DNA from 2 places in the Methylibium sp. Pch-M genome. Region 1 is predicted to be linked to the other one. Evidence: riboswitches for the same ligand, from Rfam matches in the RefSeq annotation. Region 1 holds a riboswitch; the other holds the start of a gene.
What was found. A riboswitch is a leader RNA that binds a small molecule or an ion and turns the genes downstream of it on or off. The one in region 1 is predicted to bind thiamine pyrophosphate.

Region 1 (15,449 bases):
GTGGCGTAGTAGTGCTCACGCGGCTCCGAGCAGGTGACCGACACGTCCAGGCCCGTGCCGGCCCGCGCGATGCGCCAGATGGCCTCCATCGGCGTGGCAAACACCTCCGACAGCGAGCGACCGACCAGCGCGCCGCCCTGACGGCCGCGCGCCGACGGCCACAGCTTGGCGCGCGCGCCGGTATTGGCACCGACGATCAGGCCGTCGTCGTCGAACGCCAGCATGGTGTCGCCGGACACGTCGACCAGGCCGCAGGACTTGCCGAGACGCAGGATCCAGTTCTTGCGGAAGTGGCGCAGGAAGTTCGCGTCCTCGATCATCTGCGCGTACATCGACGTGAGATGGAACACGAGGTGCTGGCTGTCCTTGGCGCGCGGCGAGCGCAGCGCCGACACGTCGAACACGGCCAGCAGCTTGCCGTTCGGGTCGAACAGCGGCGCGGTGGTGCAGGTCAGTCCGATGTGCGTCGCGTCGAAGTGTTCGGCCTGGTGACAGGTGATCGGGGTCTGCTCGATCAGGCAGGTGCCGACGCCACAGGTGCCGGCGTGAGCCTCGTTCCAATCTGCGCCGAGGTAGAGGCCGGCGGCGCGCAGCTCGCTGTCCCACGCCGGATTGCCGATGTAGTCGACGGTGATGCCGGCGGCGTCGGTCAGCAGCAGCATGTAGCCGAGGTCGGCCACGCGGCGGTACATGTCTTCCATGCCGGAGCGGGCGACGCGCAGGAACTCCTCGATCTGCTGCTGGTGCTCGCGCACCTCCTGCGACGGCAGGATGCGCGCCGGCGTCGGCCGAGCAGGATCGAGCCCGTAGTCGTTGACGCAGCGGGCCCAGGACTTGTAGACGCGGCTCTTCTCGGACGCCTCGTCGATGGGGTTGGTGACAACCGACACCACGTTGTCGATGTGCTGCGTGCGCTCAGAAATCATTCGTCACCTCCGATGGCTTCTGCCGTCTACTCCCGATGGCTGAAGTTCTTCTTGTTGTTCGATGATCGCCCGATCGCCATGGGCTGTGCCACAGCGGAAACCCCCGGGATTCATGGGGCGCGCCACGCGAAAGGCGCGTCCCGGACACACCGGCGGCCGCTGCACGCGCTGCAGCGACCGCCCCTGCCTTAGCACGCGGCATGCCCACCGGCACCCACGGCCGCGTCGCGCTCGTTCTCCTGCGCGGAGCTGACGCCAAGCCGTCTCCACGCGCGCAGAGCCTGCGACATCTGTCGCACGCAGACCCTGGCCTGCGACAGATGTCGCATCGCGTTCGAGCGCGTGAAAACGGTTCGACCGAAATTCATCGCGGCTGTGCATTGACAGTCATTCCCGCCACCTTCCACAATGACCACTGCTCCGGGGTGCACGCAGTTCTGCGTGCTGAGACGGTGATCCGAACCCGCGAACTTGAACCGGTTAGTACCGGCGGAAGAAGAGCTCTCACTCCAGCGGCGTCACCCCTTCCCGGGTGGGCGTCCTCATGGGGCGACCTTCGGAGCAATCATTCTCACGAAGGAGCCCACGATGAACGCCCCCGACAAGCTCGCCACCCTGCTCTCGCTGACACGCGAGCCCTTCCCCTCCTCGCGCAAGACCTACGTGCAAGGCTCGCGCAGCGACCTGCGCGTACCGATGCGCGAAGTGACGCTGTCCAACGGCGAGACCGTCTCGCTGTACGACACCTCGGGCCCGTACACCGAGCCCGGCGTCGCGATCGACGTGAGGCGCGGCCTGCCCAGCGTGCGCACGCCCTGGCTCGACGAGCGGGCCGACACCGAGGTCTATGCCGGCCGGCTGCACCAGGCGCTGGACGACGGCGCGAAGCACGAGGACCGCGAGGTCCAGCGCATCGAGCAGTTGCGCCTCGACGCCGCGGCGCTGCAGCGCCCGCCGCGCCGTGCCAAGGCTGGCGCCAACGTCACGCAGATGCACTACGCGCGCCGCGGCATCGTCACGCCCGAGATGGAGTACGTGGCGCTGCGCGAGAACGGCAAGCGTGAGTGGATGCGCGAGTACCTCGGCGACGCCGCGCGCGAGCAGCGCCTGCGCGGCAACCCGATGGGTGCGCAGATCCCGGCGATCGTGACGCCCGAGTTCGTTCGCGACGAAGTGGCGCGCGGCCGCGCCATCATCCCGGCCAACATCAACCACCCCGAGGTGGAGCCGATGGCGATCGGCCGCAACTTCCTCGTCAAGATCAACGCCAACATCGGCAACTCGGCGGTCACGTCGAGCATCGAGGAAGAGGTGGAAAAGCTGGTGTGGGCGATCCGCTGGGGCGCCGACAACGTGATGGACCTCTCCACCGGCCGCAACATCCACACCACGCGCGACTGGATCCTGCGCAACTCGCCGGTGCCGATCGGCACCGTGCCGATCTACCAGGCGCTCGAGAAGGTGGGCGGCGTGGCCGAGGACCTCACCTGGGCCATCTTCCGCGACACGCTGATCGAGCAGGCCGAGCAAGGCGTCGACTACTTCACCATCCACGCCGGCGTGCGCCTGCCCTTCGTCCACCTCACCGCGGACCGCCGCACCGGCATCGTCTCGCGCGGCGGCTCGATCATGGCCAAGTGGTGCATCTCGCATCACCGAGAGAGCTTCATCTACGAGCACTTCGAGGACATCTGCGACATCATGAAGGCCTACGACGTGAGCTTCTCGCTCGGCGACGGCCTGCGCCCCGGATCGGCCGCCGATGCCAACGACGAGGCCCAGTTCGCCGAACTGCGCACGCTGGGCGAGCTGACCCGGGTGGCCTGGAAGCACGACGTGCAGACCATGATCGAAGGCCCGGGCCACGTGCCGATGCACATGATCCAGGCCAACATGGACGAGCAGCTCAAGCACTGCCACGAGGCGCCGTTCTACACGCTGGGCCCGCTGACGATCGACATCGCGCCCGGCTACGACCACATCGCCAGCGCCATCGGTGCGGCCATGATCGGCTGGTACGGTACCGCGATGCTGTGCTACGTGACGCCCAAGGAACACCTGGGCCTGCCCGACCGCGAGGACGTGAAGCAGGGCATCGTAGCCTACAAGATCGCCGCGCACGCGGCCGACGTCGCCAAGGGCCATCCCGGCGCCCGAGCCCGCGACGACGCGCTGTCCAAGGCACGCTTCGAGTTCCGCTGGATGGACCAGTTCAACCTCTCGCTGGACCCCGACACCGCACGCGACTTCCACGACGAGACCCTGCCCAAGGACGCCAGCAAGGTGGCGCACTTCTGCTCGATGTGCGGGCCCAAGTTCTGCTCGATGAAGATCACCCAGGAGGTGCGCGACTACGCCGCGCAGCGCGGCGTCAGCGAGGCGCAGGCGCTGGGCGCCGGCATGGCCGAGAAGTCGAGCCAGTTCCGGCAGGCCGGCGGCGAGATCTACATCCCGCTGGCCATCGACAAGGGCTGAGCGCCATGCCCTTGCTCGATCTCGGCATCGCCGGCGCCGGCCTGCTGGGCCGGTTGCTGGCCTGGCGGCTGGCGCGCGCCGGCCACCGCGTCAGCGTGTTCGACCCGGCGCCCGGCCCGCAGCCGCGCTTCGACGGCCAGGGCGCCGCGGCCTTCAGCGCGGCCGGCATGCTCAGCCCGCTGGCGGAACTCGACAACGCCGGCCCGGACATCGCGACGCTCGGCTGGCGTTCCATTTCGCTGTGGCGCGACATCGTCGCCGCACTGCCCGACCCGCCCGCCTTCGGCCAGCTCGGCAGCCTGCTGCTCGCGCACCGCAACGACCTCGCCACCGCGCAGCGCGTGCTGGCGCGCCTGTCGGCCGTCCCCGGAGCCGACGCGTCGCCCCTGTCGGCCGCGCAGCTGGCCGACATGGAACCCGCGCTGCAGCCGCCCGGCCACGCCTGGCTGCTGCCTGGCGAGGCGCAGATCGAACCGGTGAAGGCGATGTTCGCGCTCTACCACCATGCCCCCGGCGTGCAATGGCACTGGGGCTGCCGCGTCGGCACGCTGCATGACGGCGCGCTGCAGGTCGACGGCGCCGAGTCCGGCTGGCGGCGCTTCGACACGGTGTTCGACGTGCGCGGCCTCGGCGCGCGGCCGACGCTGCCGCTGCGCGGCGTGCGCGGCGAGACCGTGTGGCTGCACGCCCCCGGCCACGGCCTGCTGCGGCCGGTGCGGCTGCTGCACCCGCGGCACCGCGTCTACCTGGTGCCGCGGCCCGGCGACATCGTGCTGCTGGGCGCGACCGAGATCGAGAGCGAGGACCGCTCGCCGATGTCGCTGCGCAGCGCCGTCGAGCTGATGGCCGCCGCGCACAGCGTGATGCCGGCGCTGGCCGAGTCACGCATCCTGCGGCTCGACCGCAACCTGCGCCCGGCGCTGCCCGACAACCGGCCGCACATCGACGTCACGCCGCAGCGGGTGGCCGTCAACGGCCTGTTCCGCCACGGCTGGCTGCTGGCGCCGGCGCTGGTGGAGGACGCGCTGGCCGCCTGGGCGCGGCTGCGTGCCGACGCCGCGCTGCCCGGACCGGGGATCGAGCGATGAGCGGTCCGCCGTCGCACGAGGACGCGATGGTCACGGTGCACCTCGAAGGCCGCGGCTGCCGGCTCGCACGCGGCAGCACGCTGGCCGACCTGCTGCGCCTGCTCGGTCACGCGCCCGAGGCCATCACCACCGCCGTCAACGGCGAGTTCGTCGCCCGTGCCCTGCGCGCCGGCCACGTGCTGCAGGACGGCGACGAGATCCTGCTGTTCCAGCCCATCGTCGGCGGTTGAGCCGATCGACCCCCCGCACGACGTTTTCCCACGAGGACCTCCCCATGCTCCAAGCAACCCTGGCCGCCTCCGCGCCCGCCGACAGGGCCGACGAAGACCCCTGGCACGTGGGCCGCGTGCGGCTGCACAGCCGCTTCCTGCTCGGTACCGCCGGCTACCCTTCCCCGGCCGTGCTGCAGGGCGCGCTGCGGGCGGCGCGCACGCAGGTGGTCACCGTGGGTCTCAAGCGCACGCTCGCGGCGGCCGGCGACAACGGCTACATCGCCACCATCCGCCAGACGCTGCGCGACACCGGCGCGCGCCTGCTGCCCAACACCGCCGGCTGCCGCACCGCGCGCGAGGCCGTGCAACTGGCGCACATGGCGCGCGAGCTCTACGACACGCCGTGGCTCAAGCTCGAGGTGGTGGGCGACGAGCACACGCTGCAGCCCGACCCGTTCGAGCTGCTGGCGGCGGCCTCCCAGCTGGTGCGCGACGGCTTCACCGTGTTTCCCTACTGCACGGACGACCTCGTCACCTGCCGCCGCCTGCTCGACGCCGGCTGCCCGCTGCTGATGCCCTGGGGCGCGCCGATCGGCTCGGGCCAGGGCCTGCTGAATCCGTTCGCACTGCGCACGCTGCGCGAACGCCTGCCGGACGCCACTCTGATCATCGACGCCGGGCTCGGCGCGCCCTCGCATGCCGCGCAGGCGCTGGAGCTGGGCTTCGACGCGGTGCTGCTCAACTCCGCCGTCGCGCACGCCCGCGAGCCGGTGGCGATGGCGCGCGCCTTCCGCCTGGCCATCGAGGCCGGCCGCGCCGCCTGGCGCGCCGGCGTCATGGCCCGCCAGGACTTCGCCGTCGCCAGCACGCCGGTCAGCGGCCAGCCCTTCACGCTGCCGGACCCGCCGGCCGGCGCGGCCGTGCTGCGGGCGGACGCGCCATGACGGCGGAGCGCACGACCCGTCCGGTGGTCTGGAGCATCGCCGGCACCGACAGCGGCGGCGGCGCCGGCCTCGGCGCCGACCAGCGTGCGGCCGACGCCTTCGGCGTGCACCTCTGCCCGGTGGTGTCGGCCGTCACCGCGCAGAACTCGCTCGCGGTCACGCGCATCGAGCGGCTCCCGCCACCCGCGCTCGAGGCGCAACTGGAGGCGCTGGCCGACGACCTGCCGCCGCAGGTGGTGAAGACCGGGCTGCTCGGTGGCGTCGAGCACGTTCGGCGGGTCGCGCACTGGATCGACCGGCTGCGGCGCCGCCAGCCGGTCGCGCTGGTGGTCGACCCGGTGCTGGCGGCCAGCAGTGGCGCCGCCTTCGCCGACCCCGACACGCTGGCCGCCTATCGCGAGCTGCTGCTGCCCCGCGCGACGCTGATCACCCCCAACCGCCGCGAGGCGGCCGCGCTGCTGGGCCAGCCCGAGGCCGGCACGGCCGGCCTGCCAGCGCAGGCGCTGGCGCTGCGGCGCCGCGGCGCGCAGGCGGTCTGCATCACCGGCGGCGATGCCGCCGACCTCGACGGCCGCGTGCTGGACTGGATGGCCACCGAGCAGGCCGACGGCTGGCTCGCCGCGCCGCGCATCGCCACGCCACACCACCACGGCAGCGGCTGCACCTTCGCCAGCAGCGCGGCGGCCGCCCTGGCGCTCGGCTTCGTGCCGGCCGACGCGCTGGTGCTGGCCAAGATGGCGACCGGCCACGCGCTGCGCCACGCTCACCCGGCCGGCGCGGGCCGCGGGCCGGTGCGGGCCGCGGCCGGGTTCGCCAGCGATCCGAGCCTGATGCCCTGGCTGTCGTGGGGCGCTGCGCCGGTGTTCGCGCCGGCTGCGGAGCCCGAGGCACCGCCCGCCACGCTCGGCCTCTACGCCATCGTCGACAGCGCCGCGCGTGCGGAGCAGGTGCTGGCCGCCGGCGTCCGCACGCTGCAGCTGCGCCTCAAGACGCCGGCCGTCCCCGACACCGGGTGGCAGCCCGCGTTGCGCGCCACCCTGCAGCGCGGCATCGCCGCAGCGCGCGAGACCGGCGCCGCGCTGTTCGTCAACGACCACTGGCAGCTCGCCGCCGAACTGGGGGCCTCCGGCGTGCACCTGGGCCAGGAGGACCTGCTGGCGCTGGGCGACGAGGGCCGGGCGCGGCTGCGCGCCAGCGGGCTCGCGCTCGGCATCAGCTCGCACAGCCTGTGGGAGCTGGCGCGCGCCCGCGCGCTGGCGCCCCGCTACGTCGCCTGCGGCCCGGTCTGGCCCACGCTGACCAAGGCCATGCCGTGGCGGCCCCAGGGCCTGGACAACCTGGCCTGGTGGTGCGCCATGGCCGGCCGGCCGGTGGTCGCGATCGGCGGCATCCTGACGCCCGAGCGGGTGGAAGCCGCTGCACACTGCGGCGCCGACGGCGTGTGTGCGGTCCGCGTGCTGGGCGACGACCCGGCGCGCGTGCTGCCGTCGCTGCAGCGCGCGCTGCACGCCGGCTGGCAGGCCCCCACGCCGGCGCCGGTGCCCGCCCTGCCGCACCCCTCACTCACCCTGAGCGTCGCACCCCGGCCCTCCTGAGCGACGGGCGTCGCTGCGACAGGTGTGTCTCGCACCGATGCGCGGGTGCGACACCGGCCCGCGGTGCGCCGCGGCGGGCCGCCCGCGAGGCCGAGATTGTGGCGACGCCACCACGAACGCGCGCCTCTCGCCCGGGGCTGTTGTCGCGCCAGCCACGGGCATGGCGATTGCACCTTCAGCCCGCCTGCGAACAGACAGGTGCGGCCCGCGCCCCCGCGGGTCGACGAACGAGTGCATCCACCCCAAGGAGACAAACCACATGAATGCATTGAACGCGATCTCGCTCAGCGTCGGCCTCTGGGTCGGCATCTGGTGCTTCGCCACGCTCGGCTACCTGGAGCCCAAGGTGATGACCTGGATCACCTTCCTCACCTGGGCCTCGTTCTACGCCGCCGGCGGCGGCAAGGCCGGGCTCGTGAAGGCGATCGCCAGCGCCTTCGCCGGCACGCTGATCTCGGCGGCGATCGTCTGGCTCAACGGCCAGCTCGGCGGCGGCGTGCAGGGCGTGGGCCTGCTGATCTTCAGCCTGCTGCTCGCGGTGCTGGGCTGGGCGCTGTGCCAGCTGTCGAAAGTGGACCTGTTCAGCTTCATCCCCGGTGCCTTCATCGGCGCGGCATCGTTCTTCGGTGCCGGCGCGCCGCTCGACGGCAAGCTGGGCTGGGTGCTGGTGTCCATCGTCTGCGGCGCCGTGATGGGGCTGATCTCGGAGCGCGTGGGCCAGGCGATGACCGCCAAGGCGCCGGCCTGAACCACGCCGGCATCGCACGATGACGATCCGCAGCGGCGGCACGACGGCGTGCCGGCCGCTGCGGCTTCCCGGCCCCCCCTGGAGACCGCCCGTGACGCGCCTGACCCTCAAGGGCACCCCCGTCTACACCGAAGGCCACCTGCCGGTGGTCGGCCACGAGGCGCCCAAGTTCACGCTGACCGGCAAGGACCTGGTCGACGTCGGCCTCGAGCAGTTCGGCATGCAGCGCAAGCTGCTCAACATCGTGCCCAGCCTGGAGATGCCGACCTGCGCGGCGTCGCTGCGCCGCTTCAACGACCACGCGCGCCAGGCCCCCGGCACCGTGGTGCTGTCGATCTCGCACGACCTGCCATTCGCCACGCAGAGCCGCATCGACGCGGCCCAGCTCGACCGCGTGGTCGCGCTGTCGCTGTTCCGCAGCCCGCATTTCGCGCGTGCCTACGGCGTCGACATCGTCAGCGGCCCGCTCAAGGGCCTGACCGCGCGCGCGGTGCTGGTCCTCGACGGCCACAACCGCGTGCTGCACGCGCAGCTGGTGCGCGAGATCACCGACGAACCCGACTACGCGCTGGCCGCCGCCGCGCTGAGCCGAAGCTGCTGATCCGCAACCGCCGGGCGCGACCGATGCGTCGGCGCGACGGCTGTCGCATCGAGCCTGTCACACCTGTCTCGCTGCGACGCCGCAGCGTCCGCGCCCGATCGCACTGCCGTAGGGCGAATCCAGCATCGGCGCGGCCTGCAGCCCGATTCGCCGCGGCGCCCCCGGCATGGCACGCGGCTTGCGCTGACAGCCGCATAACGAAATCTGGAGACTCCCGCATGACCGCTCCCGGAGCGAGCTCGGCACCCTGCATCGGCATCATCGCCAACCCGGTGTCGGCGCGCGATATCCGCCGCATCATCGCGAACGCCGGCAACCTGCAGATCACCGATCGCGTGAGCATCGTGATGCGCGTGATGAGCGCGGCCGGCGCGATGGGCGTGAAGAAGGTTCTGATGATGCCGGACAACGGCGGCATCCGCGCCATGCTGACGCGCAACCTCAAGCGCGAGCACGAGATGCACCACGCCTTCCCGGAGCTCGAGTTCGTGGACATGGAACCCACGACCACGGTGAACGACACCTTCACCGCGGCGCGCCTGATGCGCCAGGCCGGCGTGCGGGCGATCGTCGTGCTCGGCGGCGACGGCACGCACCGCGCGGTGGTGCGCGAATGCGCCGACATCCCGATCGCCGGGTTGTCCACCGGCACCAACAACGCCTTCCCCGAGATGCGCGAGTCGACCATCACCGGCATCGCGGTCGGTCTCTATGCGTCGGGCCAGTTGAGCGACGCGCAGGCGCTGATGCCGAACAAGGTGCTCGAGGTGTCGATCAACGAGGGCGAGCGGCGTGACATCGCGCTGGTCGACGCGGTGATCTCGACCGACCGCTTCATCGGCGCGCGCGCGGTCTGGAAGACCGAGAGCCTGGCCGCTGCCTACCTGACCTTCGCCGAACCGCAGGCGATCGGCCTGTCCGCCATCGGCGGGCTGCTGCACCCGGTCGGCCGGCGCGACCCGGGCGGTCTGGCCATCCAGCTCAGCGAAGACCCCGCGACGCGCAAGCTCCAGCTGCTGGCGCCGATCGCGCCGGGCATGGTGCGTCCGGTCGGCATCGCGCACTGGGAAGCCATGCCGGCCGGCCAGCCCTTCGCCGTGGCGCTCGACGCCGGCGTGGTGGCGCTCGACGGCGAGCGCGAGCTGACCTTCGACACCGGCGACCGCGTGGAGATCACGCTGCGCGAGAACGCTTTCCCCACGGTGGACGTGGCCCGTTGCATGCAGCTCGCTGCGAGCGAAGGCCTGTTCCGCCTCATGACCCACCCAGCCTAGATAGGAGACAACACCATGGCAGGCAAGAACCCGTTCCCTCTGAGCAAGGAAGCGCTGCTGAATTGCTATCGCTCGATGCGCACGATCCGTGATTTCGAGGAACGACTGCACGTGGACTTCGGCCGCGGCGACATCCCCGGCTTCGTGCACCTGTATGCCGGCGAAGAGGCAGGCGGCGTGGGCATCATGAGCCACCTGGGTGACGGTGACCGCATCGCCTCCACGCACCGCGGCCACGGCCACTGCATCGCCAAGGGCGTGGACGTCGTCGCGATGATGAAGGAGATCTACGGCAAGAAGGGTGGCTGCGGCAACGGCAAGGGCGGCTCGATGCACATCGCCGACCTGTCCAAGGGCATGATGGGCGCCAACGGCATCCTCGGCGCCGGCGCACCGCTGATCTGCGGCGCGGCGCTGGCCGCCAAGTTCCGCAAGAAGAACGAGGTCGGCATCTGCTTCGTCGGTGACGGCGCCTCCAACCAGGGCACCTTCCTCGAGAGCCTGAACCTGGCCGCGGTGTGGACCCTGCCGGTGATCTTCGTCGTCGAGAACAACGGCTACGCCGAGTCGACCTCGCGCGACTACGGCACCGCGGTGGACAGCTACGTGGACCGCGCCTCCGGCTTCGGCATGCCCGGCATCACGGTGGACGGCACCGACTTCTTCGCGGTCTACGAGGCCGCCGGCGAGGTGATCAAGCGCGCCCGCGAAGGCGGTGGCCCGTCGCTGCTCGAAGTGAAGATGGTCCGCTTCTACGGCCACTTCGAGGGCGACGCGCAGACCTACCGCGCGCCGGGCGAGCTCGACGACATCCGCACCAACCAGGACTGCCTGCTGAAGTTCAAGGCGCATGTCACGAAGGCTGGCGTCATCAGCGCTGCGGAACTCGAGGCGATCGACAAGGAAGTGGCCGCACTGATCGAGGACGCGGTGAAGCAGGCCAAGGCCGCCCCGCTGCCCACCGCCGCCGACCTGCTGACCGACGTGTACGTGTCCTACTGAAGCGCGCGCACACCACAAGACACCCGAACAGACCCAGGAGACATTTCATGGCCAGAAAAATCAGCATGAAGCAGGCGATCAACGAGGCGCTTGATCAGGAAATGACGCGCGACCCCTCGGTGATCGTGCTCGGCGAGGACATCGTCGGCGGCGCCGGCGGCCAGGGCGAGATGGACGCGTGGGGCGGCGTGCTCGGCGTGACCAAGGGCCTGTACGCCAAGCACGGCGACCGCCTGATGGACACGCCGCTGTCCGAGAGCGCCTACGTCGGCGCGGCCGTCGGTGCGGCCGCCTGCGGCATGCGTCCGGTCGCCGAACTGATGTTCATCGACTTCATGGGCGTGTGCTTCGACCAGATCTTCAACCAGGCCGCCAAGTTCCGCTATATGTTCGGCGGCAAGGCCGAGACGCCGGTGGTGATCCGCGCGATGGTCGGCGCGGGCTTCCGCGCCGCCGCCCAGCACAGCCAGATGCTGACGCCGCTGTTCACGCACATCCCCGGCCTGAAGGTGGTGTGCCCGAGCACGCCGTACGACACCAAGGGCATGCTGATCCAGGCGATCCGCGACAACGACCCGGTGATCTTCTGCGAGCACAAGAACCTCTACGGCCTCGAGGGCGAGGTGCCCGAGGCCTCGTACGCGATCCCGTTCGGCGAGGCGAACGTGGTGCGCGAAGGCAAGCACGCCACCATCGTGACCTACGGGTTGATGGTGCACCGCTCGCTCGACGCCGCCGCCACGCTGGCCAAGGAAGGCGTCGAGGTCGAGATCGTCGACCTGCGTTCGCTGTCGCCGATCGACATGGACACCGTGCTCGACAGCGTCACGAAGACCGGCCGCCTGATCTGCGTCGACGAGGCAAGCCCGCGCTGCAACATCGGCACCGACGTGTCGGCCCAGGTCGCGATGCAGGCCTTCGGCGCGCTCAAGGCCCAGATCGAACTGGTGTCGCCGCCGCACGTGCCGGTGCCCTTCTCCCCGACCCTCGAGGATCTCTACATTCCGTCGGCCGCCCAGGTCGCCGACGCGGTGCGTCGCACCATGAAAGGAAAGCACTGATGTCCGGCATCACTCCCATCGTCATGCCCAAGTGGGGCCTGTCGATGTCAGAAGGCACCGTCGTCGCCTGGCTGGTCGACGTGGGTGACGAGATCGAGGTGGGCACGCCCATCCTCGACGTGGAAACCGACAAGATCGCCAACGCGGTCGAGGCGCCGGACCCCGGCGTGCTGCGCCGCAAGGTGGCCAGCGATGGCGAACTGCTGCCGGTGAAGGCGCTGCTCGGCGTGATGGGCGGCAGCGACGTCAGCGATGCCGACATCGACGCCTACATCGCGTCCTACGTGATGCCCGCGGCCGACGAGGACGACGAAGCCAGCGCCGGCCCGGCCTACCTGTACGCCGATGTCGACGGCACCCGCATCCGCTACGCCCGCAAGGGGGCGGAAGACGGCACCCCGGTGCTGTTCATCCACGGCTATGGCGGCGACCTGGACAACTGGCTGTTCAACATCGACGCCGTCGGCGAGAAGAGCCCGGTGATCGCGCTCGACCTGCCGGGTCACGGCCAGTCGGACGCCAAGCTGCCGGGCGCGAGCCTCGAGGCGCTGGCGGACTTCGTGGCGCGCTTCATGGCCGTGATCGATGTGGCGCAGGCGCACGTGGTCGGCCACTCGATGGGCGGCGCGATCGCCTCCCAACTGGCGTTGTCGCACCCGAAGCGCGTGGCCTCGCTGAGCCTGATCGCCAGCGCCGGCCTCGGCCCGGACATCAACAACGGCTACACCGAGGGCTTCGCCAACGCCGCATCGCGGCGTGACCTGAAGCCGGTGCTGGAGCAGTTGTTCAAGGACCCGGGGCTGGTGAGCCGCCAGATGATCGACGACGTGCTGAAGTACAAGCGCCTCGACGGCGTGAGCGAGGTGCTGGCCGCGCTGGGTCGTGGCCTGTTCGCGGCCGGGCGCCAGGCTTCGCAGCCCGGTCTGCAGCTCGAGTCGACCGGCAAGCCGGTGCTCGTGGTCTGGGGTCGCGACGACCAGGTGGTGCCGGCGGCCCATGCCGGCAACGCGCCGGCCGGCGCGACGGTGGAGGTGTTCGACGACGCCGGCCACATGGTCCAGATGGAACGGGCCAACGACGTCAACCGGCTGCTCAAGCAGCATGTGGGCGGCTGAGTCGCACCACGCCGCACCGATGGTCGAACCGTCGGTACGGCGCCTGTTCACCCTGCTCGACGGCGCGCCCGCCGACAGCGATGGCGTGGCCATCGAGCAGGCGCTGCTGCAGCGCGCGGCCGAGGGCGTGGCCGTGGCGCACGTGTGGGAGGCCACGCCCGGCTTCGTGGTACCGGCCTCCTACAGGCGCTTCGAGCGCTTCGAGGCCGCCTGTGCCAGTTTCGCGGCGCAAGGTCTGCCGGTGCAGGTGCGTTGCTCGGGCGGCGGACTGGTCCCGCAGGGACCCGGCATGGTGAACCTCAGCCTGGCGTGGCGTACCCACGCCGCCATGGGGTCGGCTGCCGATGCGGTGTACACGGCACTGTGCCGTCTGTTGCAGGCGAGTGCAGCCACCTTCGGCATCCTCGCGACGCCGCAGGCGGTGTCGGGCTCGTTCTGCGATGGCCGCTACAACCTCGCGGTGAACGGTCGCAAGGTCGCCGGCACCGCGCAGTACTGGCGGCGCGCCAGCGCGTCCGAGCAGATCGTGCTCGCCCACGCCTGCCTGCTGGTCGACGCCGATCTGGACACGCTGACCCGCCATGCGAATGCCTTCGAGGCCGAGATCCGCAGCGACCGCGTCTACCGCAGCGACGCCATCACCAACCTCGCCCGCGGCTCCGGCGGCCCGGTGCCGGCCGGCGGCACGCGCCGCCGCATCACGCCGCCGCATGTCGTGAGGCTGCTGCAACAGGGCGCCAGTTCCAGCACGGTGCTGTGCTGACGCGGAGCTTGTCATGACCTACGACCCGCTCGCCAAGCAGAAGGCGCAGGCCAAGACGGCGCGCATCCCGATCAAGGTGGTGGCGGCCGAGACGCTGAAGAAGCCCGACTGGATCCGCGTCAAGGCCGGCAGCCCCAGCACGCGCTTCTACGAGATCAAGCAGATCCTGCGCGAGCACAAGCTCCACACGGTGTGCGAGGAGGCCAGCTGCCCCAACATCGGCGAGTGCTTCGGCAAGGGCACCGCCACCTTCATGATCATGGGCGACAAGTGCACCCGGCGCTGCCCGTTCTGCGACGTCGGCCACGGCCGCCCCGACCCGCTCGACCCCGACGAACCGCAGAACCTGGCCAAGACCATCGCCGCGCTCAGGCTCAGCTACGTGGTCATCACCAGCGTCGACCGCGACGACCTGCGCGACGGCGGCGCGGCCCACTTCGTCGAGTGCATCCGCCAGGTGCGGGCCCTCTCCCCGGCCACCCGCATCGAGATCCTCACGCCCGACTTCCGCGGCCGCGCCGACCGCGCGCTGGAGATCCTGAAAGCGGCCCCGCCGGACGTGATGAACCACAACCTCGAGACCGCCCCGCGCCTGTACAAGGAAGCGCGCCCCGGCTCGGACTACCAGTTCAGCCTGGACCTGCTCAAGCGCTTCAAGGCCTTCGCCCCGGGCGTGCCGACCAAGAGCGGGATCATGGTCGGGCTGGGCGAGACGGACGAGGAGATCCTGCAGGTCATGCGCGACATGCGTGCGCACGACATCGACATGATCACCATCGGGCAGTACCTGGCGCCCAGCGGGCACCACCTGCCGGTGCGGCGCTACGTGACGCCCGAGACCTTCAAGCGCTTCGAGGCCGAGGCCTACGCGATGGGCTTCAGCCACGCCGCCGTGGGCGCCATGGTGCGCTCGAGCTACCACGCCGACCAGCAGGCCCACGCCGCCGGTGTGGGCGCCGCAGCCGCCTGAGCGCCGGAGGACGCGCCATGCCGCTCGGTGAGTTCGAGCTGATCGACCGCTACTTCAAGCGTCCTGCGCGGCGCGCCGCGCTCGGCGTCGGCGACGACTGCGCGCTGCTGCGCGTGAAACCCGGCATGTCGCTGGCGATCTCCAGCGACATGCTGGTCGAGGGTCGCCACTTCCTGTCGACGGTGCGGCCCGAGCGGCTGGGCCACAAGGCGCTCGCGGTGAACCTGTCCGACCTGGCCGCCTGCGGCGCGCGCCCGCTGGCCTTCACGCTCGCGCTCTCACTGCCCAGCGCCGACCCTGATTTCCTGGCCGATTTCTCGACCGGCCTGTTCCGCCTGGCCGACGAACATGACTGCGAGCTGATCGGCGGCGACACCACCGCCGGTCCGCTGAACATCTGCATCACGGTGTTCGGCGAGGTGCCGGTCGGCGCGGCCTTGCTGCGCTCGGGCGCCCTGCCCGGCGACGACCTCTACGTCAGCGGCCAGCCCGGCCATGCACGCGTCGCGCTGGAGGTGTTCCGCGGCACGCTGCAGGCCGACGGCGAGGTGTTCGAGACGGCCCGCAGGGCGATGGAGATGCCGACGCCGCGCGTCGAGCTCGGCCTGGCGCTGCGCGGCATCGCGACCAGCGCGGTCGACGTGTCCGACGGCCTGATCGGCGATCTGGGCCACA
Region 2 (15,449 bases), 110 kb from region 1:
ATCCCATGCTGATCGGCATCGGCGTCGGCTACCGCTTCTGAACGCCGGGGGGCCGCGGCGCCCCGGCGCCATCCCCCTGAACCAGGGCCGTCCCCGCGGTGACGTCATCCTTCACCTGCGGGGGCGCGCGGCGTTCTCGCCGACGGCCGGGCCGACAGAATCGGAGCGTGAAGACGTCGCAATCCGAGTTGGACTTTGCCGATACGGTCCCCGCTGCACTGGCAGAGGCGGAGGCAGGAACCTGGTTCACCGGGGCGCGGGTCGGTGGCGCCTCGTCCGTCGACACCACGGCCTTGATCCACGAACTCGACACCAGCGTCAGCCTGCCGACTCGGGCGCGAGCAAGTCAAGGTTTCCGTGATGCGCCCGACCCCTACGGCCGGCGCGGCTATGACCGGCGCTACCCGGTGGTCACGGTCGTGAGCGCGATACGCCGTCGCCGCGTCGTTTGCACCATGGCGACGGCCGCCGTGCTGTTCGGGCTCGTCTCGCTCCTCGTCGGTTGACTGAGCGGTCGCCCGGCGCTGGGCCTGGACGGGCCGCCTGGAGGTCAGTGCTGAACGCCACCGACCCCGAGCTTCAGCAATAGCCGCAGGTACTCGAGTCGCGCGTGAAGTTCCGTCAGGTCCTGCACCAGGTCAGCCCAGAGCGCCTCGCGTGCATCGAGTGTCCGGTGAGCGGGCAGCGACGAAGGCTTGAGAGGGTCAGGTGTGTCCATGTCGGGCACTGGGGAGGTTGCAGAGCCCTCATGGTCTCGCTCGCTCCTCCCGTCGACAACCCCGTGTTCGGGGTGACGCGGCGGCATCGGCGCCGGTCGGTCAGAAGCGTCGGGTCTCGGCCGCCTCGCGGAGCTGCCGGCACTCCAGGCGGTTCGTGAAGCGAGGCTCCTCGCACCGTCGGTGAACGCAGAAGGGCCTCACGAAGAAATTGCGGTCGGCACAGAGTTCGGTCGGGCCGGCCGCGACAACACGCGACCGGCTGCTGCGCTTGGCACTCTGCGGTGGTTTCGCGGCTGTCTCGGTGCGCTTCGTGTCGGCGTTCTTCGGCGGTGAGACGGCGGGCCGGGCGTCCTCGGCCGCGGGCCCTGTCGATGCGGTGGTGGGGGTGTCAACCGCCGCCGGCGGCGGCTCGGCGCGCAGCGTGGTCGGCGCTGCCGCGGCCACGACCGGTGACCCGGCGGCAGCGCTCGCTCGCTCGCTGTTCTCGTTCGAACTCAAGGGCCACAGCATCGCGAGCGGAAGCAGCACGCTCAGGCTGGCCAGCGAGGGCCTGAACCAGGGGCGAGAGTGCTGCAGCGTGTTTCGGGGCGCCACGGGCGGCAGCCCGGCCACCGCCGCCGGTGGGGCTCGCAGAGGCCGAGGGGGCTCTGCCGCGACCACCAGCTCCTGTGCGCCGTGCGGGGCACGCGGCGCTGCCGCGCCCTCCAGTGCGCGGCGGAACGTCGCCACGTCCTGCGGGCGGTCTTCGGGCCGGACGGCGAGCCCCCAGTCGATGGCCGCCAGGAAGCCGTGCGAGAGGCCGGGAAACGGGCGCTCGGCGAGCCGGTGCATGTCGTCGTGGATCGAGCGCGCTGTCGACGCGGGCGGCGGCTTGCCCTCCAGCAGGAAGGCGACCAGGGCCGAGAGGGCGTAGAGATCGGTCCAGGGGCCTTGGCGAAGCCGCGTCGCTTCGGCGTACTGCTCGATCGGCGCGTAGTGCGGCTTGACCACGGCGGTGAGGAGCTGCGTTCGATCGCCGATCAGTCGGCGCGCGGCGCCGAAGTCGAGCAAGACCGGGAGGCCGGCGCCCGTCAGGATCACGTTGTCGGGCGCCACGTCGCGGTGGTAGATGCGCTCGGCATGCAGCAGCTGCAAGGCCTCGAGCAGCGGGTCGACGATCGAGCGCAGCCAGATCTCGGTGGGCGCTTGCGTCATCGAGCGCCGCAGCTCCCACAGCGTGGGTCCGCGAAGATAGGGCATGGCCATGTAGGCCGTGCCGTTGGCCTTCCAGCTGCTGTGGACCTTGACCATCGCGGGATGCGAGAACCTGGCGAGCAGCTTGGCCTCGTCGACGAAGGACTCCAGCGCGAGCGCGAACGTGGTGGCGTGGGTGAGGGAGCGCACCGTGACCTCGCAACCCTCGCCACGGCAGACCAGGTGAGAGGGCAGGAATTCCTTGATCGCTACATCGCGATCCAGCGCGTGGTCGCGGGCGAGGTAGACGATGCCGAAGCCACCGACCGCCAAGACACGGACGATTTCCATCTCGCCGAAGCGGGTGCCCAAGGGAAGAGCCAGTCGGTCCATCAGGGGATCTCGGTGTCGGCTGCCGTGGAGGATCGAGCGATGCGGAACGCGGCGCCGCATGCCGGACGCCGCTGCAGAGTCTTGCCCCTGGTGCCGGCCTCGTCTGTCGGACAGGACGGCGCCATGCCGTAGGACCGGGATCACAGCGCGGCGCAGCTTCGGGGACTAGGGGGCAAGCTTAGTCGCAGTGCGGGGAAGCCCGCTCCCCGATGTGCGGGGCGGCTGCGCGCCCGGTCTCGGGCCGCTCCTATGATGGAGCGGGACGGTGCGAATAGAGGGGAGACCCCATGACGATAAGAACCTGGACACTGACCCTCGAGTCAGGCCGACAGGGCGGCTTCACGCTGCGCGACGAACGCGGATTCGAGATCGAGAACGTGCGCGCGATCGAACCCAAGGGGCGCGATCCGGACGGCAACCCGATCCACGTCTTCGAGATTGCCGTGAACCTCAGGGAAGTGGCGGCGCAGCCGCAGCGGCGCTGACCGGCCCCGCAAAGCAAAAAGCCCCGCACTTGCGTGCGAGGCCTTGCTTTTCTTGGCTCCCCGACCTGGGCTCGAACCAGGGACCTACGGATTAACAGTCCGGCGCTCTACCGACTGAGCTATCGAGGAATTGAGCCGCAGATTATAGCGGCTTCGCTGTCGTGCTCACAAGTCCGCGCTGAGCGAGACGCGCCAGGTGCGCGGTGCCATGGGGTAGAGGTAGGCGTGCTCGAACTGGTAGGGCGATTCCTGCCAGGCGCGCCGATCGAGAACGTTGTCGACGCCGATGCGCCACACCAGCGTGCGCGTGTCGATCTTCTGGGCATAGCGTGCACCGAGGTCGACGCGTGCCCAGCCGGGAATGCGCGTTGCGCCGTCGTTCGGCAGCAGCGTGCGGTCGCTCTCGGCGACGATGCCGCCCTGCAGGCTCAGGCCGGCCAGGCCGGCCAGGCCGGCCACCGCGTAGTCGGTCTGCAGCTTGAAGACGCGCTCGGGCACGTTGGGCGGGCGCTGGCCGTCGACCGCGGGGTCGGCGCTGTCGGTGCGCTCGGCGTGCAGCAGCATCGCGCTGGCCGCCCAGGTCCAGGCGCCCGTGCGGGCCTCGACGCCGGCTTCGAGGCCGCGGTGCCGGGCGCTGCCGTCGCGCTGCAGCGGGCTGGGCACCACGGCGCCGATGCGCGCGTAGACGGGCCGGTCGATGTCGAAGGCCGTCAGGTTCCAGTTCAGCTGCTCCGTGCGGCCCTTGAGGCCGACCTCGAGCTGCCGGCTCTTCAGCGCGGGGAGCGCTTGCCCAGGGTTGCTGTAGCTGAGCGGCCGGTTCGGCACGACCTGCGATTCGATGCCCTGGCCCCAGCTCACGTAGCTCATCAGTCCGGGCTGCCACTCATAGTTGAGCGCGATCCACGGCGTGGTGACGTTCTGGCCGTAGCCGGTGGCCTCGGTGCCCGAGGTGGTGAGCGTGTCGCGGTGCAGGCGCGTGTGGCGCAGGCCGAGCCAGGTGCTGAGCGCGGGGGTGAGCTGGATCACGTCGCGCAGGTAGAGCTCGGTGTTGCGCTCCGTGCGATCCGTGTTGTCGCTCAGGTCCGCCGGGCCCGGTGGCGTGACGGCGCTGCCGTCGATGCTGCCCACCCCGGCGTAGGTGTAGATCTGCTGTTCGAGGCGTGCCTTGAAGCGTGTGAACAAGACGCCGGTCGTCAGTTGGTGTTCGAAGCCGGCAGTGGCGAAGCGGCCCTGCAGCGACAGATCGAGCGCGTTGGTGACGCGGCGCTCGTTCTCGCTGCGGAAGTCGTAGAGGTCGAAGCTGCCGTCGCTGCAGTAGCGGTCGTAGTTGCCCTCGGCGTCGCAGCCGTAGGGAAAGGCCAGGCGGTCGTCGGTGTGGAGCCGCTGCGTGCCGTAGTGCGCCTGGGCGCTCCAGTCGGCGTTCAATCGCTGCGTCAGGCGCAGGCTGGCGGTCTGTCCTTCCAGCACCACCGGCTGAGACCACGGCTGGTTGTTCAGGTTGATGCGCGGATCGATGCGGTTCGCGCTGGGCACGCGGTCACCGAGCAGGCTGAACGCCGGCTGGCTGGGCTGCGAGCGGCGGCTGGTCTCGACTTCGGCCTCGATCAGGGTGCCGGGCATGGGGCGCCAGTCGCCCGCCAGTGCGAACAGGTGGCGCTTGCCCTTCGCGGCGCGCAGTTCGGGGTCGAGGTGCTCGACCGCGGCGTTGACGCGCACACCGAAGGCCCGGTTGTCGCCGAAGCGGGTGCCCAGATCCACCGCGCCGAGCACGCTGTTCGCGCCGCGCCAGGCCAGCGTGGCGCTGCGCACCTCGACATCGGGGCGCTTGACGACGAGGTTCGCCAGGCCGCCCGGCGCGCTGGTGCCGGCCTGGATGCCGCTGGTGCCCTTCAGCAGTTCGATGCGCGACTTGTTGTCGAGCGCGATGGCCGTCTCGGCGTTGATCGGCAGCCCGTCGCGCCGGTAGTTGTAGCGCTGGTCGAGCACATAGCCGCGCACCGTGAGCGAGTCCCAGTAGCCCACGCTGTTGTACGCGTCGCTGACGCTGGCGTCGAGGCGGGTCAGCGCGCGCAGGTTCTGCGCCCCCGCATCCTGAAGTTGCACCTCGCCGATCACGCGCGCCTGCAGCGGGCTGCGCGTCAGCGGGATGTCGCCGAAGCCGGTGAGTTCGGCGCGGTTGCCTTCGCGGGGCGCCGAGATGCTGACCGTGGGCAGCGGAGTCGCTGCATCGTCAGCCGCCTGGGCGGTCGCGGTGCTGGCCAGCGTGGCGAGTGCCACGTGGGTGAGTGTGAACGGTCGAGACGTTGCCATCGTGCTTCCAATGCGACGGCAGGGCGGCGGTTCCGCAAGGTGGACGCGCCCCACAGGGCGGGGCGCGGCACACCGAAGATCGCTTCCCTGCGCGAGGATTACCTCAATCAGGTTCGAAGGGACTTTCTCAGTCGAGCCCGGCCTCTTGCGAGAGCGGGTCAACACCCCTAGCTGGCGTCGCGCGGTGCTGCGCGATGCAGTACGGATTATGACGCGCCGATCGGCAGCCGCCGAAAAAGAAAGAGCCCGCACGCGGCGGGCTCCTGATGCGGCGCGATGGAAGTGCTCAGTCGAACACCGGCGTTTCCACGCCCAGCACCTTGTGGAGCTTCGGGCTGGTGGTGGTGTACTGCAGGTGGATGCGCTTCTCGGGAAAGATGTAGGGCGCGGCGCCGAAAGCGGCCAGCGCGGCCTCGTGGAAGCCCGAGAGGATGAGCTTCTTCTTGCCCGGGTAGACATTGATGTCGCCGACCGCGAAGATGCCCGGGACATTGGTCTCGAACTTCTCGGTGTCGACCACGACCTGCTTGCGCTCGATGTTCAGGCCCCACTCGGCGATCGGGCCCAGCTTGGGGCTCAGGCCGAAGAACACCAGCAGCATGTCGAGCGGCACCACGCGGGTCACGCCGTCGCCGCCGGTCACCTTCACGCTGCGGAGCTGGCCTTCGGCCGCCTCGAAGCCGGTGACCTGGCCAACGATGAACTGCATCTCGTAGGCGTCGCACAGTTCCTTCATCTTCGCGACCGAGGCCGGTGCGGCCTTGAAGCCGTCGCGGCGGTGCACGAGGATCACGCTCTCGGCCTTGTTCGGGCCGTCCTGGACGAAGTTCAGCGTCCAGTCGAGCGCCGAATCACCGCCGCCCACGATCACCAGGTTCTTGCCGGCGAAGGCGCTCGGGTTGCGCACGCGATAGTGCAGCTGGCTGCCGTCGAACTGGTCGAGCCCGTCGACCTTCAGCAGCCGCGGCTGGAACGAACCCACGCCGCCGGCGATGAAGATGGTCTTGGTGATGAAGCGCGTGCCCTTGCTGGTCTCGAGGTCGAAGCGACCGTCATCGCGCTTGTTCACCAGCGTGACTTCCTGGCCCAGGTGGAAGGTGGCGCCGAAGGGCTCGATCTGCTTGAGCAGGTTGTCGGTGAGTTCCTTGCCGGTGCACACCGGCACGGCGGGGATGTCGTAGATCGGCTTGTCCGGATAGAGCTCGATGCACTGGCCGCCCGGGTAGGCGAGCGAATCGATGATGTGGGCCTTGATCTCGAGCAGGCCGAGTTCGAACACCTGGAACAGGCCGACCGGGCCGGCGCCGACGATGACCGCGTCGGTCTCGATCGGGCCGTCGTGGCTGTTCGCGGTGGCGGTGATGGCGGGGTTGATTTGCGGGTCCATGAGGAAAGGCAAGGTGGATTCGGTCAGCGGATCAGTTCGCCGAGCTTGTCGGTGCGGTCTTTCCAGTCGTCGGCATCGGGCAGGGCGGTCTTGCGCTTCGTGATGCTCGGCCACTTCTTCGACAGCTCGACGTTGATCGCGATGAACTGCTGCTGGTCGCCGGGCACGTCTTCCTCGGGCAGGATCGCATTGACCGGGCACTCGGGGATGCAGACGGCGCAGTCGATGCACTCGTCGGGGTCGATCACCAGGAAATTCGGGCCTTCGCGGAAGCAATCCACCGGGCAGACGTCGACGCAGTCGGTGTATTTGCAGCGGATGCAGGCTTCGGTGACGACGTGGGTCATGGCGGTTCGGGGTGGGTGAGGGACGGCGTCGAACGACGCAAAGCACACGATTTTAAGGGTTCGGGGTTTTCACGGAACGGGTCGCCGGGACGCAGGCGGGGTCTCGCGTCCGCAGGGCCTGCCGCGCGGCGACGTGCGGCAGGGCCGCGGCCCCGACACCGACCGTCACCACGGCGGGTCGGCCGCTGTGCAGTACGCTGGCTTCCGCCAGGGTGGCGACCCGATGATCGCTGCTCAACTGGTCGGTACAGCCGGCGCGCGAGACCACGCAGACCGGCGTCTCGGCCGGCCAGCCGGCGTCGCGCAGGCGACGGGCCAGCGCGGCGAGCTGGCGTCCTGCCATGTAGAACACCTCGGTGTCCGCGCTGCGGGTGGCCTGCAGTTCGCCGGCACGCGTCATGGCCGTGCTGAGGCTGACACTGCGGCCGCTGCCGCGGCGCGTCAAGGGGCGTTGCGTTGCCGCTGCAGCGGCAATGGCGGCGGTGACGCCGGGCACCACTTCAGCGGTCAGCCCCTCGGCCGCCAGTGCCAGCAGTTCTTCTTCCAGGCGGCCGAACACGCTGGGGTCGCCGCCCTTGAGACGCACGACGCGCAGGCCCTGGCCGGCGAACTTGACCAGCAGGGCATTGATGCGTGTCTGGCCGGTCGCATGGCAGAAGCCGCGCTTGCCGACGTCGATCCAACGTGCCTGCGGCGCCAGTTCGCGCAAGGCCGGATCGGTGAGCGCGTCGAACAGCACCACCTCGGCCTCGGCCAGGCGGCGCGCACCGCGCACGGTGATCAGGTCGGCCGCGCCCGGGCCGGCACCGATGAAGACGACGGGCGGGAGACCGCTGTCCATCACGCCGGCCACGTCAGGCCGCCGCGGCGACCAGCAGCGCGCCGCTGGTGCGGTTGCTGGCCGGGTCGACGATGATCAGCGCACCGCCGATGCGGTTGGCCGCATAGGCCTCCACCGGCAGTGGCGCCTGCGCCTCGATCTGCACCTGGCCGATCTCGTTGACGGCGAGTTCGTGCGCGTCGGTGTCTTCCAGCGTGTGGATGTCGCGCCGGCTGTCGATGGCCGTGATGCGCGCCTGCACCCAGCGATGACCGTGGCGCAGCCAGTACTTGCGGCCGACCTGCGCCGGCTCGGTGTCGAGCCAGGCCAGCGTGGCGGCGAATTGCCGCGTCGTCTGCAGCGGCGCGGCACTGGCGATCCAGTCGCCGCGCGAGATGTCGAGCTGGCGGTCGAGCACCAGGCCCGCCGACTGGCCGGCCTCGCAGGCCTCGACCACCGCGCCGGCGTGGCGCACCTCGGCCACGACGGCGGTCTGGCCGCTCGGGAACACCTGCACCGTGTCGCCGGCGCGCACGCTGCCGTGGGCGATGCGGCCCCACGCCGTGCGCGGCTGGTGGCCGGTGCCCTGTTCGCCCTGCTTGGCGACGTATTGCACCGGGATCAGCAGGGCGCCGTCATGGCGCTCGTCGGTGGCGGGCAGCGTGTGCAGCAGCTCCAGCAGCGTGGGGCCGCTGTACCAGTGCCAGACGGCCGAGCGCACCGTGGCGTTGTCGCCGCGCAGCGCCGAGACCGGCACGATGCCCGCCGTCACGATGCCGGCCTGGGTCGCGAAATGGTTCAACGCCTCGCTCACTGCGGCGAAGGCCTCCTCGGCGTCGGCGTCGATCGCGTCGAGCTTGTTGATCGCGAACACGATGCTCGGCACGCGCAGCAGCTGCGCGAGCAGCGAGTGGCGGCGCGTCTGCGGCAGCAGCTGCACGGGCTTCGAACGCCAGTCGAGCTTGGTGATGTCGACCAGCACCACCGCGGCGTCGCTGCCGGCGGCAGCGGTGACCATGTTGCGCGTGTACTGCTCGTGGCCCGGCGCGTCGGCGATGATGAACTTGCGCTGGCGCGTGGCGAAGTAGCGGTAGGCCACGTCGATCGTGATGCCCTGTTCGCGCTCGGCCTCGAGCCCGTCGGTCAGCAGCGACAGGTCGATCGCGCTGCCGGCGGCGCGCTTCTCGAGCGCGTCGAGCTGGTCGGCCAGGATGGCGCGGCTGTCGTAGAGCAGGCGGCCGATCAGCGTGCTCTTGCCGTCGTCGACGGAGCCGGCGGTCAGGAAGCGCAGCGCGCGGTGTTGGAGTTCGTCGTTCATGGTGTTCAGAAGTAGCCTTCCTTCTTGCGCCGTTCCATCGAGGCGTCGGAAGTGCGGTCGTCCATGCGCGTCGCGCCGCGCTCGCTGACCGTGACGGTGAGCGTCTCGGCCACGATCTCGGCCGCGCTGGCGGCCGGGCTCTCGACCGGGCAGGTGCAGGTCATGTCACCCACGGTGCGGAAGCGCACCAGCGCTTCCTCCACCGTCTCGCCGGCCTCGGGCGGCGTCACGTCGGTCAGCGGCACCAGCAGTCCCTTGCGGCGGATCACCTGACGCTGGTGTGCGAAGTACAGGTTCGGCAGCGGGATGTTCTCGCGGGCGATGTAGAGCCACACATCGAGTTCGGTCCAGTTGCTGATCGGGAACGCGCGGAAGTGTTCGCCCGGCTTGATGCGCGTGTTGAACAGGCTCCAGAGCTCCGGGCGCTGCTCCTTCGGCTGCCATTGGCCGAAGCTGTCGCGGTGGCTGAAGATGCGTTCCTTGGCGCGCGCCTTCTCCTCGTCGCGGCGGGCGCCGCCGATCAGGCAGTCGAAGCGGTGCTCCTCGATCGCCTCGAGCAGCGTCACGGTCTGGTGGCCGTTGCGCGACTCCAGCGGGTGCGACAGGCGGATCGTGCCGCGCTGGATGGAGTCCTCGAGGTGGCCCACGACCAGGCGCTCGCCCATCTCGGCGATGCGGCGGTCGCGGAACTCGATGACCTCGGGGAAGTTGTGGCCGGTATCGACGTGCAGCAGCGGGAAGGGCAGGCGGCCCTCGAACTCGTTGCCCTGCCTGCGCATCTTGAAGGCCTTCTCGGCCAGGCGCAGCACGACGCAGGAGTCCTTGCCGCTCGAGAACAGCAGGGCCGGGCGCTCGAAGGCGCCGGCGACCTCGCGCAGGATGAAGATGGCCTCTTCCTCGAGCGCATCGAGATGTCGGTGATCGATTTCGGGCAGCAGTTGGTTCATGTCGAAGGGCGCATTCATTGGGGAGCTCCGATCGCGGAGACCGCGGCCGCTTCCTGATGGACGTGCAGGCCGCATTCCTTGGCGGTCTCGTCCTCCCACCACCAGCGGCCGGCGCGGAAGGGTTCGCCCACGGCGATCGCACGGGTGCAGGGTGCGCAGCCGATGCTGGGCATGAACTGGTCGTGCAGCGGGTTGTAGGGCACCTGGTGGCGCTCGATGTAGTGCCACACGTCGGCCCAACTCCAGTCGGCCAGTGCGTTGAGCTTCAGGCGGCCGGCGTCGTCGTGGTCGCGGAACGGCACCTCGCCGCGCGCGTCGGACTGCTCTCGGCGCAGGCCGGTGATCCAGGCACCGCGCTCGGCCAGCATGCGCGACAGCGGCTCGAGCTTGCGGATGCCGCAGCAGCCCTTGCGCAATGCGAGGCTCCGATACATGGCCTCCTCGCCGTTGGCGCGCACGAATTCGATCACCGCCTCGTTCTTCGGGCGGTAGACCTCGACCGCCAGGCCGTAGTGCTGCTCGATGCGGTCGATCAGCGCGCTGGTCTCGGCGTGCAGCTTGCCGGTCTCGAGCGTGCCGATCGCGATCGGCAGCGCGTGGCGGGCGATCAGGTCGGTGATCACCATGTCTTCCGCGCCGAGGCTGGTGGCCTGCACGATGCGCCCGGCGTGCTCGGCCGCCGCGTCGCGCAGCCGCTCCACGGCTTGCGCCACGCGCGCCTCGAAGCCTTCGGTGGCCCGCGCATACAGCGCGATCGCGCTCATATCGCCGCTCCCTGGCCGACGAACTCCTGCGCCGGTTCGGCGACGAGGGCCTCGACGGCCGCCGCCGGCAGCGCGAACAGCGGGTGGTTGTCGCGCGCGTCGCCCTGGTAATGGCCGCGGAAGAATCCGAGCGCACGCTCGGCCACCTCGACGGACTGGTCGCCGCGCAGCGCCACGGCGTCGAAGCCGGTGCGGGCCAGCAGCGGCATCATGTCCACCAGCACGTCGCCGGTGGCGCGCACCTCGCCCGTGAAGCGATAGCGCGAACGCAGCAGCCGGGCCTGCGTGTAGGCGCGGCCGTCCACCCACTTCGGGAACTGCAGCGCCACCAGCGCCAGCCGCGGCAGGTCGCCCTCCAGTTCCTCGATGTCGGTGTCGTTCGGCACGATCACGCCGACCGGCAGGTCCGCCGGCCACACGCTGCGCACGCCGTGCCATTGGGTCAGCGTCAGCAGGCGCTGCGGAGCCGGCGTGATGGTGACCATCGGGCCGTCCTCGCCGCCGACGGTGCGCCAGGCATCGCGATGGATGTCGATGAACTTCATGCGGCCACCTTCGCCGTGCTGCGGCGCACCGCGTTGGCGGCGGTCTTGAAGGGCTCGAGACCGACGCGCCGCACGGTGTCGATGAAGCGCTCGTTCGCGGCGCGCTGGCCCCGGTAGGTCTCGATCACCGCCTCGACGGCGTCGGCCACCTCGTCGGCCGCGAACGACGGGCCGATCACCTTGCCCGGCACCGCCGAGGCCAAGCCGCCACTCAAGGCCGAGCCGTCGGAGCCGCCCAGCGTGACCTGGTACCACTCGGCGCCGTCCTTGTCGACGCCGAGGATGCCGATGTGGCCGCTGTGGTGGTGACCGCAGGAGTTGATGCAGCCGCTGATGTGCAGGTCGATGTCGCCGATGTCGTAGAGCTCATCGATGTCGGCAAAGCGCTCGGTGATCTGCTCGGCCACCGGGATCGAGCGCGCGTTGGCCAGGCCGCAGAAGTCGCCGCCGGGGCAGGCGATCATGTCGCTCAGCAGGCCGATGTTGGGCGTGGCGTAGGCAGCGTCGCGTGCGGCCTGCCACAGTGCGTACAGGTCTTCCTCGCGCACCCAGGGCAGCAGCAGGTTCTGGTCGTGCGTGACTCGCGTCTCGCCATGCGAGTAGCGGTCGGCCAGGTCGGCGGCCAGGTCGAGCTGCTTGTCGGTGGCATCGCCCGGCGCCTGACCGGCGCGCTTGACGGACAGCGTGACCGCGCGATAGCCGGCGAGCCGGTGGCCGTGCACGTTGCGCTCCAGCCACTTGCGGTAGGCCACGGGGGCGTCGGCCGGGGCACCGTCCCCGGCGCTCGCGTGGGCGACAACGCCGTCGGGCAGCACGAAGCAGGCCGACACGCGGTCCAGCTCGGACTGCGGGATCAATTGCGCATCGCCGTCGACGTCGCGGCTCAGGATGGCCTCGAACTCCTTGCCCACCTGTTCGATGAAGCGCTCGCCCTCGGCCTTGACCAGGATCTTGATGCGCGCCTTGTACATGTTGTCGCGCCGGCCGTAGCGGTTGTAGACGCGCACGATCGCCTCGATGAAGACGAGGATCTGGTGCCAGGGCAGGAACTCGCGGATCACCACGCCGGGGATCGGGGTGCGCCCCATGCCGCCGCCGACCAGCACGCGGAAGCCCACCTCGCCGGCGTCGTTCTTGTGCAGGTGCAGGCCGATGTCGTGCCAGGCGGTCGCGGCGCGGTCCTCGATGGCACCGGTGACGGCGATCTTGAACTTGCGCGGCAGGAAGGCGAACTCCGGATGCAGCGTGGTCCACTGCCGCAGGATCTCGCAATAGGGCCGCGGGTCGACGATCTCGTCCGGCGCCACGCCGGCCAGCGCGTCGCTGGTGGTGTTGCGGATGCAGTTGCCGCTGGTCTGGATGCCGTGCATGTCGACGTCGGCCAGCAGGTCCATCACGTCGGCGCTCCGCTCGAGCGGGATCCAGTTGTACTGGACGTTCTGGCGCGTGGTGAAGTGCGCATAGCCGCGGTCGAACTCGCGGGCAATCCGCGCCAGCTGGCGCAGCTGGCGGCTGCTCAGCTCGCCGTAGGGAACCGCCACGCGCAGCATCGGCGCATGGCGCTGGATGTACCAGCCGTTTTGCAGCCGCAGCGGACGGAACTCGTCGTCACCCAGCGTGCCGGCGCGGTTGCGCTCGAGCTGGTCCCGGAATTGCGCGGCGCGCTGGTGCACGAAGGCGCGGTCGAAGGGGGTGTATTGGTACATCGTTCGTCTGTCAAACCATCGAGGTTCAGTAAATGACCTTCACACCGGCGGTGACCAGCGCGGTGCAGAGAAATCCGCGGACCAGCCGGTCGGGCAACTTGCGGGTGAGCTGGGCGCCGACCCAGATGCCGGGGATCGAGCCGACCAGCAGCGTGACCAGCAGGAGCCAGTCCACATGGCCCAGCGTGGCGTGTCCGATGCCCGCGACCAGCGTCAGCGGCACGGCGTGCGCGATGTCGGTGCCGACCAGCCGGCGGGTCTCGATGCGCGGGTGAAGCAACAGGATCAGGGTGGCGCCGATCGCGCCCGCACCGATCGAGCTCAGCGAGACCAGCACACCCAGCACGACGCCCGAGGCCACCGTCCAGGCCGCCTTGCGCTCCTGCGGCAGCCAGCGCTCCAGCTTCAGGCCGACCGCATGCCAGGCCTGCCGGTAGGCCACCGTGACCGCGGTGATGAGCAGGGCGATGCCGAGCGCCAGAGTCAGGGCGCTGGCCCAGGCCTTGGTGACGCCGGTCGCGTGCATCAGGGCGATCGTCGCCAGCGCCGCCGGGATGCTGCCCATCAGCAACTGCTTCAGGATGTCGTTGTCGATGTGCTGCTGCCGCCAATGGGCGATGGAACCCGAGATCTTCGTCAGCCCGGCGAACCAGAGATCGGTCCCGATGGCCACCGCCGGCGGCAGCCCGAACACGCCCAGCATCAGCGGCGTCATCAGCGAACCGCCGCCGACGCCGGTCATGCCGACAATGGCGCCTACGCCGAAACCGATCAACACCGCGATGAAGTCCATGAATGCCTGTTGCACTGCCGCAAAAATGCGGCAGTGTCGAACTGTAGGGACCGCATGAGCAAATGCGAACAACAGATAAATGAGTTGCTTATCCGTCAGAGGAATAAGGAATCTTGGATCGAGCCGGTTTGATGTCTGACAACCTGCCCGTCTCGCACCGGCGGCGGCGCCTGCTCGCCGGCGCGGGGGGGCTGCTGGCGCTGGCCGGCTGCTCGACGACAGCGCCACCCGCCACGGCTCCCGTGCCGCCCACCGTGGCTGCCCCGTTGCCACCGCCCCGCCCGCCACGCATCGGCCTCGCGCTCGGTGGCGGCGCGGCCCGCGGCTTCGCCCACATCGGCGTGATCCAGGTGCTGGAGGAGCAGGGGATCCGGCCCGACCTCGTGGTCGGCACTTCGGCCGGCAGCCTGGTGGCGGCCCTGTGGGCGGCCGGCCACAGTGGCGCCGAACTCGGCGCGCTGGCCGAGAGCATGGATGAATCGGCCCTGACCGACTGGATGTATCCCGGGCGCGGCCTGCTGCGTGGCGAGGGCCTGGCGCGCTACGTGCGTGAGCACACCGACGGCCGGCAGATCGAGACCATGAAGCTGCCGCTCGGCATCGTCGCCACCGATCTGGCAAGCGGCGAAGCCATCCTGTTCCAGCGCGGCGACCCGGGCGTCGCGGTGCGGGCGTCGAGCGCGGTGCCGGCGGTGTTCCAGCCGGTCCGCATCGGTGCCCGCGAATACGTCGACGGCGGTCTGGTCGCGCCGGTGCCGGTCCAGTTCGCCCGGCAGATGGGGGCCGAATTGGTCATCGCGGTGGACATCTCCGCAGCCACCGAGGGCCAGCCGACCGGCGACGCTCTCAAGATGTTGCTGCAGACCTTCGCGATCATGGGCCGCAACCTTGGCCAGTACCAGTTGCGCGAGGCCGACGTGGTGATGCGTCCCAAGCTGCAGGGCGTGTCAGGCGCCGATTTCGGCGCCCGCCGACTGTCGGTGCTGGCCGGGCGCGAGGCCGCGCTGACAGCGCTGGCCGATCTGCGTACCCGCATCGCAGCCAAGACGCATCGCTGACGCGACGAAGGAAAGTCGCCGCACCAATAAAAACGGCCCGGAGCAAGTCCGGGCCGAAAGGTACCTGGAACCGATGTTCGCGAGGGTACCGAGGAGACAACCTAACGGTCAGACGCCACGGGCAGCGCGGCGTCTCACACCCATCAGATGGAGGGCAGTCTCACAAGTTCAACACGCCACGTAAAGAAAAGTGGCGTCCGCCGGGCGGACAGGCTGCCCGGCCTGGGCAGATCAGCGGCGCGCCTTGGTGGCGGCAGCGGTGGCCTTGACGGCGTTGGTGTTCAGCGCCTGGAAGTTGGCTTCGGCCACGTCCTGGGCTTGCTTGGCGGCCTTGGTCACGCTCTCGAGCGCGTTGTTGGCAGCGGCGACGGCCGACTTCACCAGCGCGGCGGCGTTCTCGGTGCCCGCCGGGGCGTTCTTGATCGCGGTGTCGACGACGGCCAGGAAGCTCTTCTGCGCTTCGCTGATCTTGCCTTCGGCGATCTTGCTCACTTCGGCATTGGTGCCCGAGGCGATGTCGTACAGGTGACGGCTGTAGGCGGCGGCCTTCTCGGCGGCGGGTTGCAGCAGGTTGGCTTGCAGCGCCAGCAGTTCTTGCGCGTCCTTGGCCGACAGGGTGGCCTTGGCATGCTCGGCGACTTCGCCGAGGCCGGACTTCGCGACTTGCAGGTTCAGCTCGACGAG

Region 2: it holds a riboswitch for thiamine pyrophosphate, as region 1 does, so the genes downstream of both, C1M51_RS00735 (TonB-dependent siderophore receptor) here and thiC (phosphomethylpyrimidine synthase ThiC) in region 1, are expected to answer to the same signal.

Annotation. Positions count from the first base shown of each region.
Region 1 is NZ_CP029606.1:35,401-50,849, forward strand. It holds gene C1M51_RS00165 (sigma-54-dependent Fis family transcriptional regulator) at 1-926, opposite strand, end outside; TPP riboswitch at 1,338-1,441, shown strand; gene thiC (phosphomethylpyrimidine synthase ThiC) at 1,515-3,401, shown strand; gene C1M51_RS00175 (FAD-dependent oxidoreductase) at 3,407-4,489, shown strand; gene thiS (sulfur carrier protein ThiS) at 4,486-4,719, shown strand; gene C1M51_RS00185 (thiazole synthase) at 4,764-5,645, shown strand; gene thiD (bifunctional hydroxymethylpyrimidine kinase/phosphomethylpyrimidine kinase) at 5,642-7,240, shown strand; gene C1M51_RS00195 (DUF1097 domain-containing protein) at 7,500-7,988, shown strand; gene tpx (thiol peroxidase) at 8,080-8,589, shown strand; gene C1M51_RS00205 (ATP-NAD kinase family protein) at 8,808-9,863, shown strand; gene C1M51_RS00210 (thiamine pyrophosphate-dependent dehydrogenase E1 component subunit alpha) at 9,879-10,865, shown strand; gene C1M51_RS00215 (alpha-ketoacid dehydrogenase subunit beta) at 10,913-11,926, shown strand; gene C1M51_RS00220 (acetoin dehydrogenase dihydrolipoyllysine-residue acetyltransferase subunit) at 11,926-13,041, shown strand; gene C1M51_RS00225 (lipoyl protein ligase domain-containing protein) at 13,061-13,804, shown strand; gene lipA (lipoyl synthase) at 13,818-14,774, shown strand; gene thiL (thiamine-phosphate kinase) at 14,792-15,449, shown strand, end outside.
Region 2 is NZ_CP029606.1:148,985-164,433, reverse strand. It holds gene C1M51_RS00760 (OmpW family outer membrane protein) at 1-41, shown strand, start outside; gene C1M51_RS00755 (hypothetical protein) at 168-506, shown strand; gene C1M51_RS18940 (hypothetical protein) at 551-718, opposite strand; gene C1M51_RS00750 (serine/threonine-protein kinase) at 819-2,285, opposite strand; gene C1M51_RS00745 (hypothetical protein) at 2,573-2,770, shown strand; tRNA gene C1M51_RS00740 (tRNA-Asn) at 2,824-2,899, opposite strand; gene C1M51_RS00735 (TonB-dependent siderophore receptor) at 2,936-5,080, opposite strand; TPP riboswitch at 5,148-5,259, opposite strand; gene C1M51_RS00730 (NAD(P)/FAD-dependent oxidoreductase) at 5,367-6,467, opposite strand; gene fdxA (ferredoxin FdxA) at 6,491-6,814, opposite strand; gene cobA (uroporphyrinogen-III C-methyltransferase) at 6,867-7,655, opposite strand; gene C1M51_RS00715 (sulfate adenylyltransferase subunit 1) at 7,669-8,952, opposite strand; gene cysD (sulfate adenylyltransferase subunit CysD) at 8,958-9,917, opposite strand; gene C1M51_RS00705 (phosphoadenylyl-sulfate reductase) at 9,914-10,663, opposite strand; gene C1M51_RS00700 (DUF934 domain-containing protein) at 10,660-11,208, opposite strand; gene C1M51_RS00695 (nitrite/sulfite reductase) at 11,205-12,914, opposite strand; gene C1M51_RS00690 (sulfite exporter TauE/SafE family protein) at 12,940-13,707, opposite strand; gene C1M51_RS00685 (patatin-like phospholipase family protein) at 13,839-14,765, shown strand; gene phaP (TIGR01841 family phasin) at 14,997-15,449, opposite strand, start outside.